2 regions of the Levilactobacillus yonginensis genome follow, and region 2 is predicted to be linked to the other one. Evidence: a T-box and tRNA genes for the amino acid it is inferred to sense, from the RefSeq annotation. Region 2 holds a T-box; the other holds one or more tRNA genes.
What was found. A T-box is a leader RNA that pairs with one kind of tRNA and senses whether it is charged. The one in region 2 lies ahead of tyrS (tyrosine--tRNA ligase), so its partner is inferred to be a tRNA-Tyr.
Positions count from the first base shown of each region.

Region 1: it has a tRNA-Tyr gene. The T-box ahead of tyrS (tyrosine--tRNA ligase) is inferred to sense a tRNA for this amino acid. The anticodon was not compared.

Region 1 is NZ_OZ061549.1:1,084,585-1,094,278, forward strand. Features, by position in the region: gene AB3Y94_RS05355 (alpha/beta fold hydrolase) at 1-474, opposite strand, end outside; gene AB3Y94_RS05360 (leucine-rich repeat domain-containing protein) at 683-3,790, opposite strand; tRNA gene AB3Y94_RS05365 (tRNA-Gln) at 4,101-4,172, opposite strand; tRNA gene AB3Y94_RS05370 (tRNA-Tyr) at 4,183-4,265, opposite strand; gene AB3Y94_RS05375 (metallophosphoesterase) at 4,348-5,148, opposite strand; gene AB3Y94_RS05380 (peptide MFS transporter) at 5,235-6,716, opposite strand; gene AB3Y94_RS05385 (cellobiose PTS IIC subunit) at 7,059-7,376, opposite strand; tRNA gene AB3Y94_RS05390 (tRNA-Thr) at 7,665-7,737, opposite strand; tRNA gene AB3Y94_RS05395 (tRNA-Asn) at 7,766-7,838, opposite strand; rRNA gene rrf (5S ribosomal RNA) at 7,845-7,961, opposite strand; rRNA gene AB3Y94_RS05405 (23S ribosomal RNA) at 8,031-9,694, opposite strand, start outside.
Region 2 is NZ_OZ061549.1:1,203,338-1,213,031, reverse strand. Features, by position in the region: gene AB3Y94_RS05950 (Nramp family divalent metal transporter) at 1-1,087, shown strand, start outside; T-box leader at 1,134-1,331, shown strand; gene tyrS (tyrosine--tRNA ligase) at 1,388-2,647, shown strand; rRNA gene AB3Y94_RS05940 (16S ribosomal RNA) at 3,288-4,853, shown strand; rRNA gene AB3Y94_RS05935 (23S ribosomal RNA) at 5,078-7,996, shown strand; rRNA gene rrf (5S ribosomal RNA) at 8,066-8,182, shown strand; tRNA gene AB3Y94_RS05925 (tRNA-Thr) at 8,261-8,333, shown strand; gene AB3Y94_RS05920 (hypothetical protein) at 8,640-9,194, shown strand; gene AB3Y94_RS05915 (hypothetical protein) at 9,416-9,694, shown strand, end outside.

The DNA.
Region 1 (9,694 bases), 120 kb from region 2:
ACCTTGCGGTAATAAGCCACGACCATTTTCTTGATAACGTAAGAGGTCAACCACGTGGGCTTCTGGCCAGGTCGGCTGCTCGGTGGCACCAGTGGTCGTTTGAAAATACAACACATCTGCGTGGGCTTCCCACACCGGTTGCTGAACGTCAACATCCCCTCGCGTGACCTGTTCGGGGGCACCACCATCTAACGGTACCATGAAGAGCTGGGTATGTTCCCCCACTTTTCCAGTGAACGCCAAGTAGCGGTGACTGGGACTCAACGCCAGTTGCACGACCTGCACATCGACCGGACTCCAACGACGACGGTCACTCCCATCATTCAGGTCAACACTAAACACCGCTGCCCTGGACTTATTTTGTAGCTGGTCTAGTTGACTTTCAACAAAGTAGACTCGTTGCCCATCACTCACCAGCTGAGCCAGCGGGCGCAAGGCAAACAGGTCCTCTGGTTGCACGGCTAACGCCATCATAAGACCCCACTTTCCTCATTTTAAAGTACAAATGGTCTGGAGCAATTATTAATTTGACTTTAGCGAAGTTCCCGGTGATTGTCAATTCTTTAGAGTGAGGTACCTTGGGGGTAACCCGTCCTCAAAAATTTGACAATAAAAAAGGAACTGGAGAGTTCTCCAATCCCTTTATCAAACAAATTCATTCTTCTGTAGTAACCGCCAATGATTACGACTCGTGCTTCCGTTTAGCTAAACCCAGCCAGCCTAAGATGCTAAGCAACGTGACACCTAACGCTTGCCACCAGCCAATTTGCTCACTGGTCTGCGGTAACGTGACCTGTTTGCTAGTACTTGCCGCCTGCCGAGTGGAAGACACGGTCGTCGAAACGGTTCCCGTAGGCACCGATGCCACCATTGGCTTGACCGCTGCAACACCATTTTTTGGGTAGCGCCCAGTCGGCTTGACACTTGCTCGCCATTGCTGTGGTACCCGTTGCCCCAACCATTCAGTATCAATTGGCCGTCCCTTTTGATGATGCTGCCAGTCAGGAACGTAGAGCACTGGCGTAATCTTAGCAGCCTTGTGGTCGTCGATCACGATGGGTACCTGAACGGTTGGTTCATCAGTTATGTCACCCGCATTTGGTGTCCCGCTTGGGTCTACCGGTGTCGTGCCAGTATCTCCAGTCTGATCACCATCAATCGGTGTCGTTGGGGTCCCGGAATGATCCCCAGTATGACCAGTATCCCCACCAGGTGGTGTGGTTGGCTCGCCCTTAGTATCATCCTTCGACGTGTAGATGACACCTTCATTCGGCGTAATGGTCCCATCCGGATTGACCGTTGCCTCAATTGTCGACTTGTTGACCGTCCACCCGTCAATCACAGGTACCGTGACCTGGACGATTTTACCCACGAAGCCAGCAGCCTTAACCTTATCGGCGTGAATCTCGACCAACCACTCACCCATGCCTTCATCCTTCAAATTACTTGGAATATCAACATCAGCAATAACGTAACGGTTTAAAACCAAAGTCAGATTCTTCACACCGTACCGGCCGGTATCAGTACTATCGGTACTTAGACTGACGGTAAACGTGCCATCAATGAACCCAGCGGGCAAGGTCAGCGTATCCGTCGCCGCATCGTAGTTCAGCATCTGTTGCGTATCAGTGTCCGTAAAATTTAACCCAGCCAAGTCGAGATTGCTCAGGCCTAACCGTTTCATAATCGCTTCACGAACATGATAGACCGCTGTATTGGTTTGACCGTTGTTGGTCACCAGTGCGTACACCTTAACATCATCTAGGTCTCGTTGCCCGGCAAACGCGTAGTCTCCAATCGTATTGATCTTACCACTAGCATTGATTTCCTTGAGATTATTATAAGCAAACGAGTAATCCGCCAGACTGTTGACCGCGTCACCCAAGTCCAGCTTCGTTAGGTCGTTGTACGCAAAAGCATATTCCCCGACATCATGGAGCGTATCCGCCAACGTCAACGTTCCCTGCAACTGGTTGTTAGCAAACGCCTGATCATTGATTGTATCCAAACTGGCCCCGCCGGTTAAACCGGTCAATTGATTGTTGGCAAAGGCCGATTTCCCAATGCTCTTCAAAACATTGGAAAGGTTCAAGACACCACTTAACTCATTATTTACGAACGCATTGACTTCAATGGTCATCAGACCCGCCCCACCCAAGATTTGAGTCAAGTGGTTGTTGGCAAAGGCTGATTCCCCAATACTCGTCAACTGGTCCGAAAGGGTAAACGACCCGGTCAGATTGTTGTCCAAAAAAGCTTCCTTTTCAATCGTTCGTAGACTAACGCCACCCGTTAAACCAGTCAACTGATTGTTGGCGAACGCCTGCGTCCCAATATTTAAAATATTGGCCGGTAGATTGAGTGTACCTTTCAGTTGATTATCGGCAAAAGTTTTGCTGCCAATCCCGGTCAACTGATCATTCAAGGTGACCTCCGTTAATCGGTTGTCCCAAAAGGCTTCATCGCCGAGGTTAATCAGCTTGCTTGGTAAGGTAAGTGACTTTTCGATAAGGTTATGGGCAAACGCTGCCGTCCCAATTGAGGTCAGGTTATCGTTTAGCTGAACATCCGTCAACTGGTTATTGGTAAACGCCTGGTCACCAACGCTGGTGATGGTCGCTGGCAAGACCAACGTTCCTGTCAATTGGTTATTGGCGAAAACGCCGGTGTTCAGCATCGTTAAGCCGCTATCCAAGGTAACGCCCGTCAGCTGATTATTTTCAAAGGCCTGGACACCTAACAGCGTCAACGCATCTGGTAGCACCAGTTGTCCTTGAATTTGATTATTCTGAAAGGCACCACTACCGATTGAGACGACCTTCTGATTGAGAGCCAACTTCGTAATGGCATTGTTCTGAAAAGCATAATCCGCGATTCCCGTTACATTTTCGGGAATCGTCAAACTTGTAATGGCGTTATCGCTAAAAGCGTACGCATTGATGGCGCTCACTTGATTTAGATCAACTGTTGTCAGTTGATTATGAGCAAACGCACTTTCACCAACCGACCAAACACCATCTGGTAGTTTAATTGATTTCAACAGATTATTTTCAAAGGCGCCGGCTTCAATCCATTGCAGATTTTTGCCGAACGTTACAGCAGTCAGTCCCGCTCCGTTGAAAGCGTTAGTCCCAACTACCGTCACGGGCTTCCCTTGATAAAAGTCTGGAATCACTAAGCTGGCAGCGGTAGAGGCCGCCGCAGTCGCTGCGTCCTTATACCCCGTCAAAATGTACCCCGAACCAGCGTCGTTTAACTGATAAGCTAATTCAGATTGTGTCGTTGGTGTCGTTGGCGTGACTGCTGGTGCGGCTGTAACTGCCGTATCCAAGGGTGCTTCCTTAGTTGCTTCGGGAGCCGCCATCCGTGACCGGAAGTTCGAAGACGGTAACTTGCCAGACTGGTTTTCTGGTTGCACCGGATTAGTAGGCTGGTCCGTTTCTTTAGAAAGGTCTGAGCCTTTAGACAGACTCGAATCCTTATCTGGGACCTCGCCATTAACTGGCTGGTCCGTGTTATTCTCACCACTCTGTTGATTACCGGCTCCCGCCTGCTTATTTTCTGAAGAGCTAGCTGGCGTCGCTGGGGTGGCACTTGCTGCTTGATTGGCTGATGTAACTTGGGTTTGTGGCGTCGACTCTGAATCACCAGGTGCAGCGCTGTTAGCACTGGCAACAATTCCTGTCAGCATCATACCGGCACTTAGACCCACCATGGTTGCGCCGGCATATAACCATTTGCAACTTGAATAGCTGAAATGTTTTGTTGACCGCCATTTTTGTTCGTACATGTCTTTGCCACCTCTTCACAATAAACTCATTTTCTCATAACTTAATTTATCCCGTACTAACCACATATACATGTTAACACCTTGGGCCAGAAGCTCAATTGACCATGGGGGTAACGATTATGGCTATAATTAGCTAGTGCCCTTTTGCATCTAGACACGGCTGGAGACAGAAGAACGCTTACTGCAAGCCTGACACCTACAGTTAGAGGTCGAGTACTTACTTTTAGGGACAAAGATCCCCAATTGTCACAAAAAAAGTTTTTTTAATTTAGACACAAAAAAACCAGCCACACACAGTGACTGGTCTAAGTTGGGCTAGCTGGGTTCGAACCAGCGCATCACGGGATCAAAACCCGTTGCCTTACCACTTGGCTATAGCCCAATAATAAAAATGGTGGGGAGTGGATTCGAACCACCGAACCCGAAGGAGCGGATTTACAGTCCGCCGCGTTTAGCCAGACTTCGCTACCCCACCAAAAAATGAATCGTCGTAACGAATCAACTTCACTATCATACAAAATTCTGGATAAACCGTCAAGACTTTTCTGCATATTTTTTCATTTTAAGTCTAAAATTCTTAATCGTTGCTGCCACTCAGTCATGTAATCTGGCTGGGACCATTCATTAAACCGCTTGTTCCGATAGCCGACCGCTTGATCGTAATAAGTTGTTCCAGCAAGATGGCGCGGAGCAAAATGCCGATGGACGTGGCCAAATTGTGTGATTGCCACGTGATACTTGGTCAATAAGTCTCCTAACCGAGGACTGCCCAACAGCGCGTTGGCCATGTTCCAGAAACGATCATCATCGGTAATTTTGATGTAGTCACGGCGCGGAACAAAATGTGTTATGAATAATACCCGTTTGCCTGCTTGCTGTGCCGCCCATAACTGCTCTTCAACCTGAGCCAACACTTCATCCATTCGTTCGGGATCCGTCATCGGTTGAGTAATGGCAGCATCGACCCAGAACGCCCGTTTCCAGGTTAAAAAGTTCCTGTCAGTCAGATTGTCGGCAAATAGATAGTCATACCAGCCGTTATTACCAATTATCCGCCAGTTTGTCCCTGGTACGTCTAAATACCCACGATGAAGGTAAGTTGGCCCCTGAGGCGATTCTAAGCCCGCATACGAGATGTCATGGACCATATCATGATTGCCTGCAACAAATTTCACACGAGCCGGTGCTAATTGTCTCTGTAAGTCCTGAGTAAACGCTAACGACCGAGAAAAATGATTGGTGATATCACCTGCAATCAGATAAACGCCAACCTGTTGCTGCTGCAGATAAACTGCCTGCTGCCGAGCCACGGTATGCGCGTCTTGATGGTTGCTGTCTAAATGCAAGTCACTGATCATTGCTACGTGAACCACGGGAACTCACCTCTTTCCATAAAAAAAGTGCTACTCCGTATAAGAGTAGCACTTTCTGCTTTAAATAATGACTATTTAATCCCAGCCATCAAATTCTTAATTGGTTTAACCAAGGCAAACATAATTAATCCGGCAACGATGGCTACAATCGCCACGCCCAAGAAGTAGTTTCCTTCATTACCTGGCGTGTAAAACTTAACGATTTGTGAGTTCACAGCTTGCCCAGCGGCATCAGCCAAGAACCACATACTCATCATTTGAGATTGGAAAGCCTTAGGTGCTAACTTGGTCGTCACGGACAACCCAATTGGTGAAATCAGCAATTCAGCAATTTCAACAACTGCCCAGCTACCAACCAACCAGAGTGGGCTGATTCGAGCACCAGTCCCGAACATCGTGACTGGAATCACCATGATTAAGTAAGATGCCCCGGCAAATAACATACCAGTTGCAAACTTAGCTGGAGAACTTGGCTGCTTCTTACCCCAACGGTTCCACAAAGCAGCAAAGAATGGCGTGTAAATCAAGATAAACAGTGGGTTTAACATCTGATACCAAGCTGGCAAGATATGAATCCCCATAAAGTGGTTATTCGTTTGGTTCGCTGCGAACAGTGCCAACACGGATGACCCCTGTTCTTCAATTGCCCAGAAAATCATCGCGGCGATAAACAGGCCCAAGTAAGCCCAAACGTGCTTCCGTTCAGTCGGTGTAACTTTTTTACTAGTTAAGAAGATGACAAAGTAAACAACTGGTGCAGCAAGCGCGATAATCGACAACAGCAGCACAAAGTTATTTAAGTTCAATGAACCCAATAAGTACATCAGAACAACGATTAAGGCAAAAGCAACTAATCCGACGGAGCCCCGAACAGTCAGCTTCTTCATATCACCTGGTTCCAATGGGTCACTTGGGTACAAGCTATCCTTACTCAGATACTTGTTACCACCAAGCCAGTATTGAACCAGTCCAAGGAACATCCCGATAGCAGCTAATGAGAACCCAAGGTGGAAGTTGTACTTCAACCCGAGCCAACCAACTAACATTGGTGCCACTAACGACCCTAAATTGATCCCGAAGACAAAGATGGTAAAACCGGCGTCTCGACGGGTATCCCCTGCATCGTACAGCCCCCCAACCATTTCAGAAACGTTTGGCTTCAACAGCCCAGTCCCTAAGACAATCAATAGGATTGAAATAAACAAGGCAATGCTCCCAGCAGGAACGGACAACGCGATGTGCCCAAACATGATGAGAACCCCACCAATGAACACAGTCCGCCGACTACCCCAAACACGATCACTAAGGTACCCACCCAACACTGAGGATAAGTAAACCATTGACCCGTAAATGGACATCACTGAAGCAGCGGTCGTCTTGTCAAAGCCTAAACCACCTTTAGTAACAGAGTAATACATGTAGTAAATAAGGATGGCACGCATCCCATAGTAACTGAACCGTTCCCACATTTCTGTGAAGAACAAGGTTGATAACCCGCGAGGTTGGCCGAAGAATGTTCGGTCCTGGCTGGTTGATTCCGGTTTGTTATTCAAAACTATAATACCTCCATAGCATCTGCAAAAATGAATAATTTTATCATCCGTAACGCCAATCCAAAATCCCTTGACGGCGGTGTCTCATAGACCTCTAATAAAACATAGTAGTAATTATACTGCATGAAGTACCGTTACGCAACGACTTTCGCAACGGTACCCCCGCTAATTAGCGGCATGGCGCGAAAAAACAATGATGAAATTATTAGCCATCTCATGCAATCCTCTTATTTTTTATTCATCCTCCTTATCACATGATTATCAATTTAGTTATGAATAAACTTCCGCAAATAAAAAACGTGCGTTGGGTTTTAACCAACACACGTTTCTTCCATATAAATGTTAAGCAGGCATTGAAGCTAGGTCTAATTGCTTGCAAGCGAATTTAACCAGGGCCTGGCCATTCAACCAACCATAGATATCATTGGGAATCAAAGCCGTCGGTACTTGAGTATGGAGTGCTGCAGTTTCAACAAAATCAGCAGCTTGTGGGGCCAGCAAAACCAAGTCCTGTTCCGCCAGCATGTCAGCTGTCAAATCATCAACAGTGCTGGCCGTGAAGGCCAAAGACAAGTGACGGGTCTCGGCAACCCGTTTAGCTTCACCTAAAAACAGTCGACTTGAATTTTCTTTACCGGATAATAATAGAACATTCTTCATAATTAGTTCTCCCCTTCACGTTCTTCTTCATGAATTAAGAATAGCACTTTACTACCTATACCACAATAGAATAATAGGAAAATCAATATTTGTTTAGTCCACCTTATTTACCGGTGCTTCAAGGATTCCGTGCTCTATACCAATTAATTCAAATTGGATATACCAATTATAAGTGCTAACGCATTTACTTTCTTCCTAACACAGCCAAGTTAGGTGTCTAAACTGAGGATCAATAGCCGAATTTTAGCCACAAAAAAATCACCAGTCCTATGACTGATGATTATCTGATGCCGGCTGAGGAATTCGAATCCCCGACCCTCGGTTTACGATACCGATGCTCTACCAACTGAGCTAAGCCGGCATAACTCTGGCTAACTGGGTTAACCCGACTCCGGCAGGCGGGCTCGAACCGTCGACAACCTGATTAACAGTCAGGTGCTCTACCAACTGAGCTATGCCGGAATAATTGCGTAGCGACGTCCTATCCTCGCAGGGGGCGATCCCCCAACTACTATCAGCGTGCTGAAGCTTAACTTCCGTGTTCGGCATGGGAACGGGTGTATCCTTCAGGCTATCGCCACTACACTATGAAAGAACTTCTTCTCTCAAAACTAGATATTATTCAATTATTTCCTTTGAGAACACCAACTCTACTTGGTTAAGTCCTCGACCGATTAGTACTGGTCCGCTCCACGCCTCACGGCGCTGCTACTTCCAGCCTATCTACCTGATCATCTCTCAGGGGTCTTACTTCCATATAGGAATGGGAAATCTCATCTTGAGGCGAGTTTCACACTTAGATGCTTTCAGCGTTTATCTCATCCATACATAGCTACCCAGCGATGCGCCTGGCGGCACAACTGGTACACCAGAGGTATGTCCATCCCGGTCCTCTCGTACTAAGGACAGCTCCTCTCAAATTTCCTACGCCCGCGACGGATAGGGACCGAACTGTCTCACGACGTTCTGAACCCAGCTCGCGTACCGCTTTAATGGGCGAACAGCCCAACCCTTGGGACCGACTACAGCCCCAGGATGCGATGAGCCGACATCGAGGTGCCAAACCTCCCCGTCGATGTGGACTCTTGGGGGAGATAAGCCTGTTATCCCCAGGGTAGCTTTTATCCGTTGAGCGATGGCCCTTCCATACGGTACCACCGGATCACTAAGCCCGACTTTCGTCCCTGCTCGACCTGTCTGTCTCGCAGTCAAGCTCTCTTCTGCCTTTACACTCAGCGAATGATTTCCAACCATTCTGAGAGAACCTTTGGGCGCCTCCGTTACTTTTTAGGAGGCGACCGCCCCAGTCAAACTGCCTACCTGACACTGTCTCCCACCACGATTAGTGGTGCGGGTTAGAGTGTTCACACAGCGAGGGTCGTATCCCACCAGCGCCTCACTCGAAACTAGCGTTCCGAGTTCTACGGCTCCGACCTATCCTGTACAAGCTGTGTCAACACCCAATATCAAGCTACAGTAAAGCTCCATGGGGTCTTTCCGTCCTGTCGCGGGTAACCTGCATCTTCACAGGTAATATAATTTCACCGAGTCTCTCGTTGAGACAGTGCCCAGATCGTTACGCCTTTCGTGCGGGTCGGAACTTACCCGACAAGGAATTTCGCTACCTTAGGACCGTTATAGTTACGGCCGCCGTTTACTGGGGCTTCATTTCTGGGCTTCGCCGAAGCTAACTCATCCACTTAACCTTCCAGCACCGGGCAGGCGTCAGCCCCTATACGTCATCTTACGATTTTGCAGAAACCTGTGTTTTTGATAAACAGTCGCCTGGGCCTTTTCACTGCGGCTGCACTTGCGTGCAGCACCCCTTCTCCCGAAGTTACGGGGTCATTTTGCCGAGTTCCTTAACGAGAGTTCACTCGCTCACCTTAGGATACTCTCCTCGACTACCTGTGTCGGTTTGCGGTACGGGTAATTAATCACTAACTAGAAGCTTTTCTCGGCAGTGTGACATCTGGCACTTCCCTACTAAAATTCGGTCCTCGTCACGCCTTGTCCTTAGCGATAAGCATTTGACTCATCACCAGACTTGACGCTTGAACGCACATTTCCAATCGTGCGCATACCGTAGCCTACTGCGTCCCTCCATCGTTCAAACATGATTAACTAGTACAGGAATATCAACCTGTTATCCATCGCCTACGCTTCTCAGCCTCGGCTTAGGTCCCGACTAACCCTGGGAGGACGAGCCTTCCCCAGGAAACCTTAGTCATTCGGTGGATCAGATTCTCACTGATCTTTCGCTACTCATACCGGCATTCTCACTTCTAAGCGCTCCACTAGTCCTTGCGGTCTAGCTT
Region 2 (9,694 bases):
GGGCATTGTGACGCAGATGGATTTGGCTCAAGCAACTCGGGCACATACGGGTAAGCGGATTGGGGCCGTGTTGTGGGTCATGACGGAGTTGGCTATCATGGCAACTGATATCGCGGAAGTGATTGGGGGCGCGATTGCCCTGCAACTGCTGTTTGGGGTTCCCCTAATTATCGGAGTTTCCCTGACCGTTTTTGACGTATTACTACTATTACTATTAACTAAACTTGGGTTTCGTAAGATTGAGGCTATCGTACTGTGTTTGATCACCGTGATTTTGGTGGTCTTTGCTTATGAGGTCATCATTGCGCAGCCAAATATGGGAGCAGCGGTAGCCAACTTTATTCCCCGTCCCGAAATTGCCCACCCTGGTCAATTAACGATGGCGTTGGGAATCGTGGGCGCAACGGTAATGCCGCATAATCTCTACCTGCACTCTTCCATTTCACAGACGCGGAAGTTTAACCGGGAAGATCCTCAAGAAATGGCCCGTGCAGTCAAATTCACAACTTGGGATTCCAACATTCAATTAATCGGTGCGTTCGTGATCAACTGTCTCTTACTATTATTGGGAGCAGCTATGTTCTTCGGTAAGAGTACGGACCAATTGGGCACGTTTGGTAACCTGTATGCTGCTTTGCAAGACAATCATTTGGCAGGGGCCGTTGCATCACCAGTGTTATCAACGCTATTTGCAGTTGCCTTGCTGGCTTCGGGTCAAAATTCAACGATTACGGGAACCTTGACTGGGCAGGTCATCATGGAAGGCTTCGTAAATATGAAGATTCCACTTTGGGTGCGGCGATTGGTGACCCGGTTGATTTCCGTCGTTCCCGTTATCATTATTACTATCATATATGGTGGTAGTGAAGCGGCGTTGGATAATCTCTTGGTTAATTCGCAAGTCTTCTTATCAATTGCGTTGCCGTTCTCAATGATTCCGTTGACGATTTTTACGTCATCGAAGAAGATTATGGGAGAACAATGGGTTAATAAAAAATGGGTGACGATTCTAGCGTGGATCTGTACGATTGTGCTGACCATTTTGAATATTCAGATTGTCTGGACCACGCTGACCGATCTCTTTTAACCAACTGGTGTATTGACTTTTCGCCGGTGTCCCGGTATCATCGAGTTCATAAGCTAGGAAACAGTTCAGTAGTGAGGGCGGCTCCGGTCAAGAGATCTGACGGTGCTGGGAGTCAGAACGTCCGTCTTCATGAATTACGCTGCGGAGCGGCCGAGTAATCGGCGGGTCATTCCGTTAAAAATGACGAGCGGTTGTCAATTGACAACAACTTGGGTGGTAACGCGGATTTCAATTCGTCCCTGATGGCCTTGGGCCATTGGGGACTTTTTTGTTGAGACAAACACTGTAGGAGGAAAAAATATGTCGATTATTGATGAGTTAAAGTGGCGCGGCGCTATCAACCAACAGACTGATGAAGCTGGTTTAGGTGAGTTGGTCAATGAAAAGGCGGTTGGTTTGTACGCTGGTATCGACCCAACTGGGGATTCCATGCATATTGGTCATTTGATTCCATTCATGATTCTGAAACGATTCCAATTAGCTGGTCACCGACCATACATTGTGATTGGTGGGGCTACTGGTTCCATTGGTGATCCTTCAGGTAAAAAGGCAGAACGGGTTCTGCAAACGATGGATCAAGTGCGTCACAATCAAGAATGTTTGACGGGCCAAATGGAACACCTCTTTGGTCAAGATGGCTCCTTTAAGATTGTGAACAACTACGACTGGTTGTCTAAGGTTTCTCTGTTGGACTTCTTACGGGACTACGGGAAGCTGTTTAACGTGAACAACATGTTAAATAAGGAAGTTGTTGCTTCACGGTTGGAAGTTGGGATTTCTTATACGGAATTCACTTACCAGATCCTGCAGTCAATTGATTTCCTTCATTTATTTGAAGCAGAAGACGTTCAACTGCAAATTGGTGGTGCTGACCAGTGGGGGAACATTACGGCTGGGATTGACTTGATCCATAAGCAAAAGGGCGCAGATGCTAAGGCTTACGGGTTGACCATTCCGTTGTTGTTGAAGGCTGATGGGACCAAATTTGGGAAGTCTGAAGGCGGTAATGTTTGGCTTGATCCCGAGAAGACGTCTCCTTATGAATTCTACCAATTCTGGATCAATACGGATGATCGTGACGTCATCAAGTTCTTGAAGTACTTCACCTTCTTGGACCAAGACGAAATCAAGCGCTTGGAAGACGCCGTAGCAGCTCATCCTGAAAAGCGTGAAGCTCAGATTCGATTAGCTGAAGAAGTGGCTGAATTTGTGCACGGTAAAGACGCCGTGATTGAGGCGCAGCATATTACGAAGGCGTTGTTCTCCGGGGATGTTGCCGATTTAACGGCTAATGAAATTGAACAAGGTTTCAAGAAGATGCCTTCTGTGACAGTCAATGCCGACAAGAAGAATATCGTTGAATGGCTAGTTGATGATACCAAGATTGAATCTTCTCGTCGTCAAGCACGAGAAGATTTGACTAACGGTGCTATTCGCATCAATGGGACTAAGGTTACAGATACGGATGCAGATATTGATCCAGCTAGTGCCTTTGATGGTAAGTTTGTTATTGTTCGTCGTGGTAAGAAACGGTATTTCTTGGTACGTGTAGCAGGTTAGTTTAAACTCGAGAGAGCTGTAGAAATCCATTTGGGGTTTCTACAGCTCTTTTTGAGTGGGTTGCTGGGAAATGGCGGGACATAAATAACCCCGAACGTTCATCGAGAATGTTCGGGGTTATTGCTGGCTAAAATAAAGCCGAACGGTTATAATTAATGAATCAGGAAACACACGGCCGTCGGGTAACTATTTTAGTGGTTTTCATATGTAAAATATGCCTTTGAAAAAGCATTCATTTGTTTTCATATTTTAGTTGACGCGTCGGCCTCTGGTTGGTATAGTTATATACGTTGTCACGGCGATTCATCAGCTAGACCAATTCGAAAGATTGAAATTAGTTGTTGACAGCCGTGCCAATAAAGTGATATATTATTCTTGTTGTCTCATTGAGACAATGGTCAACGAGAAACGTTGTTAAATCAAACTTCCTGTTGACATCATATTGATTGAATGATATGATTATTAAGTTGTCTGCGAGAGCAGACGACTGGTAGACCTTTGAAAACTGAACATTGTTTCGACAAACCAAATATGTGTAGGGCGGTTTGATACTTGGTATCAAACCCAAACAATATTTGCGAAGTCAATTCGCTTTTAAAAATGTAACAACAATCGATGAGCTATTCAAGCACATCATCTATAAGATGAGAGTTTGATCCTGGCTCAGGACGAACGCTGGCGGCATGCCTAATACATGCAAGTCGAACGAGCTTCCGTTGATTGACGTGCTTGCACTGATTTCAACATTGAAGCGAGTGGCGAACTGGTGAGTAACACGTGGGAAATCTGCCCAGAAGCAGGGGATAACACTTGGAAACAGGTGCTAATACCGTATAACAACAAAAACCGCATGGTTTTTGTTTGAAAGATGGTTTCGGCTATCACTTCTGGATGATCCCGCGGCGTATTAGTTAGTTGGTGAGGTAAAGGCCCACCAAGACAATGATACGTAGCCGACCTGAGAGGGTAATCGGCCACATTGGGACTGAGACACGGCCCAAACTCCTACGGGAGGCAGCAGTAGGGAATCTTCCACAATGGACGAAAGTCTGATGGAGCAATGCCGCGTGAGTGAAGAAGGGTTTCGGCTCGTAAAACTCTGTTGTTAAAGAAGAACACTTCTGAGAGTAACTGTTCAGAAGTTGACGGTATTTAACCAGAAAGCCACGGCTAACTACGTGCCAGCAGCCGCGGTAATACGTAGGTGGCAAGCGTTGTCCGGATTTATTGGGCGTAAAGCGAGCGCAGGCGGTCTTTTAAGTCTGATGTGAAAGCCTTCGGCTTAACCGGAGAAGTGCATCGGAAACTGGGAGACTTGAGTGCAGAAGAGGACAGTGGAACTCCATGTGTAGCGGTGGAATGCGTAGATATATGGAAGAACACCAGTGGCGAAGGCGGCTGTCTAGTCTGTAACTGACGCTGAGGCTCGAAAGCATGGGTAGCAAACAGGATTAGATACCCTGGTAGTCCATGCCGTAAACGATGAGTGCTAGGTGTTGGAGGGTTTCCGCCCTTCAGTGCCGCAGCTAACGCATTAAGCACTCCGCCTGGGGAGTACGACCGCAAGGTTGAAACTCAAAGGAATTGACGGGGGCCCGCACAAGCGGTGGAGCATGTGGTTTAATTCGAAGCTACGCGAAGAACCTTACCAGGTCTTGACATACTATGCAAATCTTAGAGATAAGACGTTCCCTTCGGGGACATGGATACAGGTGGTGCATGGTTGTCGTCAGCTCGTGTCGTGAGATGTTGGGTTAAGTCCCGCAACGAGCGCAACCCTTATTATCAGTTGCCAGCATTAAGTTGGGCACTCTGGTGAGACTGCCGGTGACAAACCGGAGGAAGGTGGGGATGACGTCAAATCATCATGCCCCTTATGACCTGGGCTACACACGTGCTACAATGGACGGTACAACGAGTTGCGAAGTCGTGAGGCTAAGCTAATCTCTTAAAGCCGTTCTCAGTTCGGATTGTAGGCTGCAACTCGCCTACATGAAGTTGGAATCGCTAGTAATCGCGGATCAGCATGCCGCGGTGAATACGTTCCCGGGCCTTGTACACACCGCCCGTCACACCATGAGAGTTTGTAACACCCAAAGCCGGTGAGATAACCTTCGGGAGTCAGCCGTCTAAGGTGGGACAGATGATTAGGGTGAAGTCGTAACAAGGTAGCCGTAGGAGAACCTGCGGCTGGATCACCTCCTTTCTAAGGAATATACGGAGGCTACACATACTTTGGCGAAACAATGTTCAGTTTTGAGGGGCTTACCTCTCTAACTTGTTCTTTGAAAACTAGATATTATCAATTATTTTCTTATTAATTATTTTTATTAAAGATAATTAAACCGAGAACACCGCGTAATTTTGAGTTCTTTTAATTAGTTTATATCGCTAATACTCAATTAATCAGCGATTACGAAGTAATCGTTAGGTTAAGTTATGAAGGGCGCATGGTGGATGCCTTGGTACTAGGAGCCGATGAAGGACGGGACTAACACCGATATGCTTCGGGGAGCTGTACGTAAGCTTTGATCCGGAGATTTCCGAATGGGGAAACCCAGTAGTTTTAACCAACTATTACAACTTAGGGAATACATACTTAAGTTGAGGCAGACGTGGGGAACTGAAACATCTAAGTACCCACAGGAAGAGAAAGAAAAATCGATTCCCTAAGTAGCGGCGAGCGAACGGGGAACAGCCCAAACCAACGAGCTTGCTCGTTGGGGTTGTAGGACTGAACATTTGAGTTACCAAAGTCAATGATAATCGAAGTGTCTGGGAAGGCACGGCATAGAGGGTGATACCCCCGTAGATGAAATCGTTGACCCTCAGTTCAGGATCCTGAGTACGGCCACACACGTGAAACGTGGTCGGAATCCGGGAGGACCATCTCCCAAGGCTAAATACTCCCTAGTGACCGATAGTGAACCAGTACCGTGAGGGAAAGGTGAAAAGCACCGCGGAAGCGGAGTGAAATAGTTCCTGAAACCATGTGCCTACAATTAGTTAGAGCCCGTTAATGGGTGATAGCGTGCCTTTTGTAGAATGAACCGGCGAGTTACGTTAATTTGCAAGGTTAAGATGTAAAGATCGGAGCCGTAGCGAAAGCGAGTCTGAAATGGGCGTTGCAGTAAGTTGACGTAGACCCGAAACCAGGTGACCTATCCATGTCCAGGTTGAAGGTGCGGTAAAGCGCACTGGAGGACCGAACCCGTGTATGTTGAAAAATGCTGGGATGAGGTGTGGATAGCGGTGAAATTCCAAACGAACTTGGAGATAGCTGGTTCTCTCCGAAATAGCTTTAGGGTTAGCCTCGGAGTTAAGAATCGTGGAGGTAGAGCCACTGTTTGGACTAGGGGCCCGTCATGGGTTACTGAATTCAGATAAACTCCGAATGCCACTGATTTATATCCGGGAGTCAGACGATGAGTGATAAGATCCACCGTCGAAAGGGGAACAGCCCAGACCATCAATTAAGGTCCCTAAATACATGCTGAGTGGAAAAGGATGTGGAGTTGCACAGACAGCTAGGATGTTGGCTCAGAAGCAGCCACCATTTAAAGAGTGCGTAATAGCTCACTAGCCGAGTGATCCTGCGCCGAAAATTTACCGGGGCTAAGCATGTTACCGAAATTATGGATGCGACCAATAGGTCGCGTGATAGGAGAGCGTTCTAAGGGCAACGAAGCTAGACCGCAAGGACTAGTGGAGCGCTTAGAAGTGAGAATGCCGGTATGAGTAGCGAAAGATCAGTGAGAATCTGATCCACCGAATGACTAAGGTTTCCTGGGGAAGGCTCGTCCTCCCAGGGTTAGTCGGGACCTAAGCCGAGGCTGAGAAGCGTAGGCGATGGATAACAGGTTGATATTCCTGTACTAGTTAATCATGTTTGAACGATGGAGGGACGCAGTAGGCTACGGTATGCGCACGATTGGAAATGTGCGTTCAAGCGTCAAGTCTGGCGATGAGTTAAATGCTTATCGCTAAGGACAAGGCGTGACGAGGACCGAATTTTAGTAGGGAAGTGCCAGATGTCACACTGCCGAGAAAAGCTTCTAGTTAGTGATTAATTACCCGTACCGCAAACCGACACAGGTAGTCGAGGAGAGTATCCTAAGGTGAGCGAGTGAACTCTCGTTAAGGAACTCGGCAAAATGACCCCGTAACTTCGGGAGAAGGGGTGCTGCACGCAAGTGTAGCCGCAGTGAAAAGGCCCAGGCGACTGTTTATCAAAAACACAGGTTTCTGCAAAATCGTAAGATGACGTATAGGGGCTGACGCCTGCCCGGTGCTGGAAGGTTAAGTGGATGAGTTAGCTTCGGCGAAGCCCAGAAATGAAGCCCCAGTAAACGGCGGCCGTAACTATAACGGTCCTAAGGTAGCGAAATTCCTTGTCGGGTAAGTTCCGACCCGCACGAAAGGCGTAACGATCTGGGCACTGTCTCAACGAGAGACTCGGTGAAATTATATTACCTGTGAAGATGCAGGTTACCCGCGACAGGACGGAAAGACCCCATGGAGCTTTACTGTAGCTTGATATTGGGTGTTGACACAGCTTGTACAGGATAGGTCGGAGCCGTAGAACTCGGAACGCTAGTTTCGAGTGAGGCGCTGGTGGGATACGACCCTCGCTGTGTGAACACTCTAACCCGCACCACTAATCGTGGTGGGAGACAGTGTCAGGTAGGCAGTTTGACTGGGGCGGTCGCCTCCTAAAAAGTAACGGAGGCGCCCAAAGGTTCTCTCAGAATGGTTGGAAATCATTCGCTGAGTGTAAAGGCAGAAGAGAGCTTGACTGCGAGACAGACAGGTCGAGCAGGGACGAAAGTCGGGCTTAGTGATCCGGTGGTACCGTATGGAAGGGCCATCGCTCAACGGATAAAAGCTACCCTGGGGATAACAGGCTTATCTCCCCCAAGAGTCCACATCGACGGGGAGGTTTGGCACCTCGATGTCGGCTCATCGCATCCTGGGGCTGTAGTCGGTCCCAAGGGTTGGGCTGTTCGCCCATTAAAGCGGTACGCGAGCTGGGTTCAGAACGTCGTGAGACAGTTCGGTCCCTATCCGTCGCGGGCGTAGGAAATTTGAGAGGAGCTGTCCTTAGTACGAGAGGACCGGGATGGACATACCTCTGGTGTACCAGTTGTGCCGCCAGGCGCATCGCTGGGTAGCTATGTATGGATGAGATAAACGCTGAAAGCATCTAAGTGTGAAACTCGCCTCAAGATGAGATTTCCCATTCCTATATGGAAGTAAGACCCCTGAGAGATGATCAGGTAGATAGGCTGGAAGTAGCAGCGCCGTGAGGCGTGGAGCGGACCAGTACTAATCGGTCGAGGACTTAACCAAGTAGAGTTGGTGTTCTCAAAGGAAATAATTGAATAATATCTAGTTTTGAGAGAAGAAGTTCTTTCATAGTGTAGTGGCGATAGCCTGAAGGATACACCCGTTCCCATGCCGAACACGGAAGTTAAGCTTCAGCACGCTGATAGTAGTTGGGGGATCGCCCCCTGCGAGGATAGGACGTCGCTACGCAAAGAGTAAGGAATCCAGTGATGGATTCCTTTTTTTATTGCTATTGTGATAAATTTCGTCCATAATAGAGGATGTTATGCCGCTTTAGCTCAGTAGGTAGAGCGTTTCCATGGTAAGGAAGAGGTCGTTGGTTCAAATCCAATAAGCGGCTTAAATTAAATCGACAATGTCTCTAGGCTAATACCTTTTACAGCGCTGAAAGTAGATCCGTAAGTTTGGACTAATCCGTCCGTCTTATGGGTCTTTTTTTGTGACACACTAACTGGTCGTTCAAAGCTGGAAATAATTAGTGAACAGAAGCGGACATTTTTATGGCTTACAGCCGGTTAAAATTGTCAACGACAGTCGATAGTTGAAGACGTCGTAAAGAAATTCGCTGATATTTTGTATTGATAAATAAATTATTTAAGGTTAAAATCAAAGCGTACCTTAACTAATGTAAAGGGGTTGTTTCTCAATGAAAGCAAAACAAAAATTTATCATGTCTGCCGCCTTGTTAGTTGGTTTAACCGTCGGTGGTGTCACTGTTTCAACCAGTACAACTGCTTCTGCGTCCTCTGGTTTTCGAACTTGGCCTAAGGTTCATAAGGTTCCGAGTGCTTTGAAAGGCAACTGGTACGCGTATAATAAAAAGGCTAAAAAGTATCAACACGTTAAAATTTCAAAATCGACTTATCAATTTTCTGCTGACAAGGTCGGTAAATTAGAATACTATGGTTTTCCATACTTACATAAAGGATTCAAGCAGACCCAAGTCTTTAAGATCAAGGGCAACTACGAAAAAGCTTTCAGCATGTCTAAGATGAAGAATGGCTGGACATCATTTGTCACGGCAAGGTACGTGATTGCATCTGATTACAAGGTTAAAACCATGAAGTTCAATGGTAAGAAACAAAAAGTGCTCCTGCAATATACGAAGGTGCCATCTAGTAGCAAGACAGCGCTAGTATACAGTCATCATAAGACGCACGTTCGTAAGACCATCAAGGTTAAACCATCAAGTATCTATTAAGAATGAAATACTAAGCGTTTAGTTTTCGGTTAAGTCGACCGTCAACTAAATGCTTTTTGATTATCAATCAGGACTTAAAGTCTCATTGTCTCGCTATCATGACTAGCGGTATACTTAAGTTATTGACTTAATAGAACATATGCTGGATTCAAATTGGACGGTATCGACTCTGTTGAAGTGAGTGGTATGACGCCCTATATCAGGAAAGCAGGGGACAATTGATGAATCAGTTTCATGAGCTTATGACCATCATCGCGGTTCTTAGCGGTGGCGTGATTGGTTTAAGCAGTTTAACTTCAGCACAGGCCAGTACATACAGCGCCAAACGTAGTCGAAGTGTTAAGGTAGTTTGGCGTAAGTCGATGAAGCGACACGCCTTTCATGGCACTACCGGTTACTTGTATAGTCAGCATCTTGGCGATCGCTATCAAGCACTCAAGACTTTTCCTCACACGACCTGGTACACCACCAAGCATGAAAAATTACTCGTCAAGCAAACG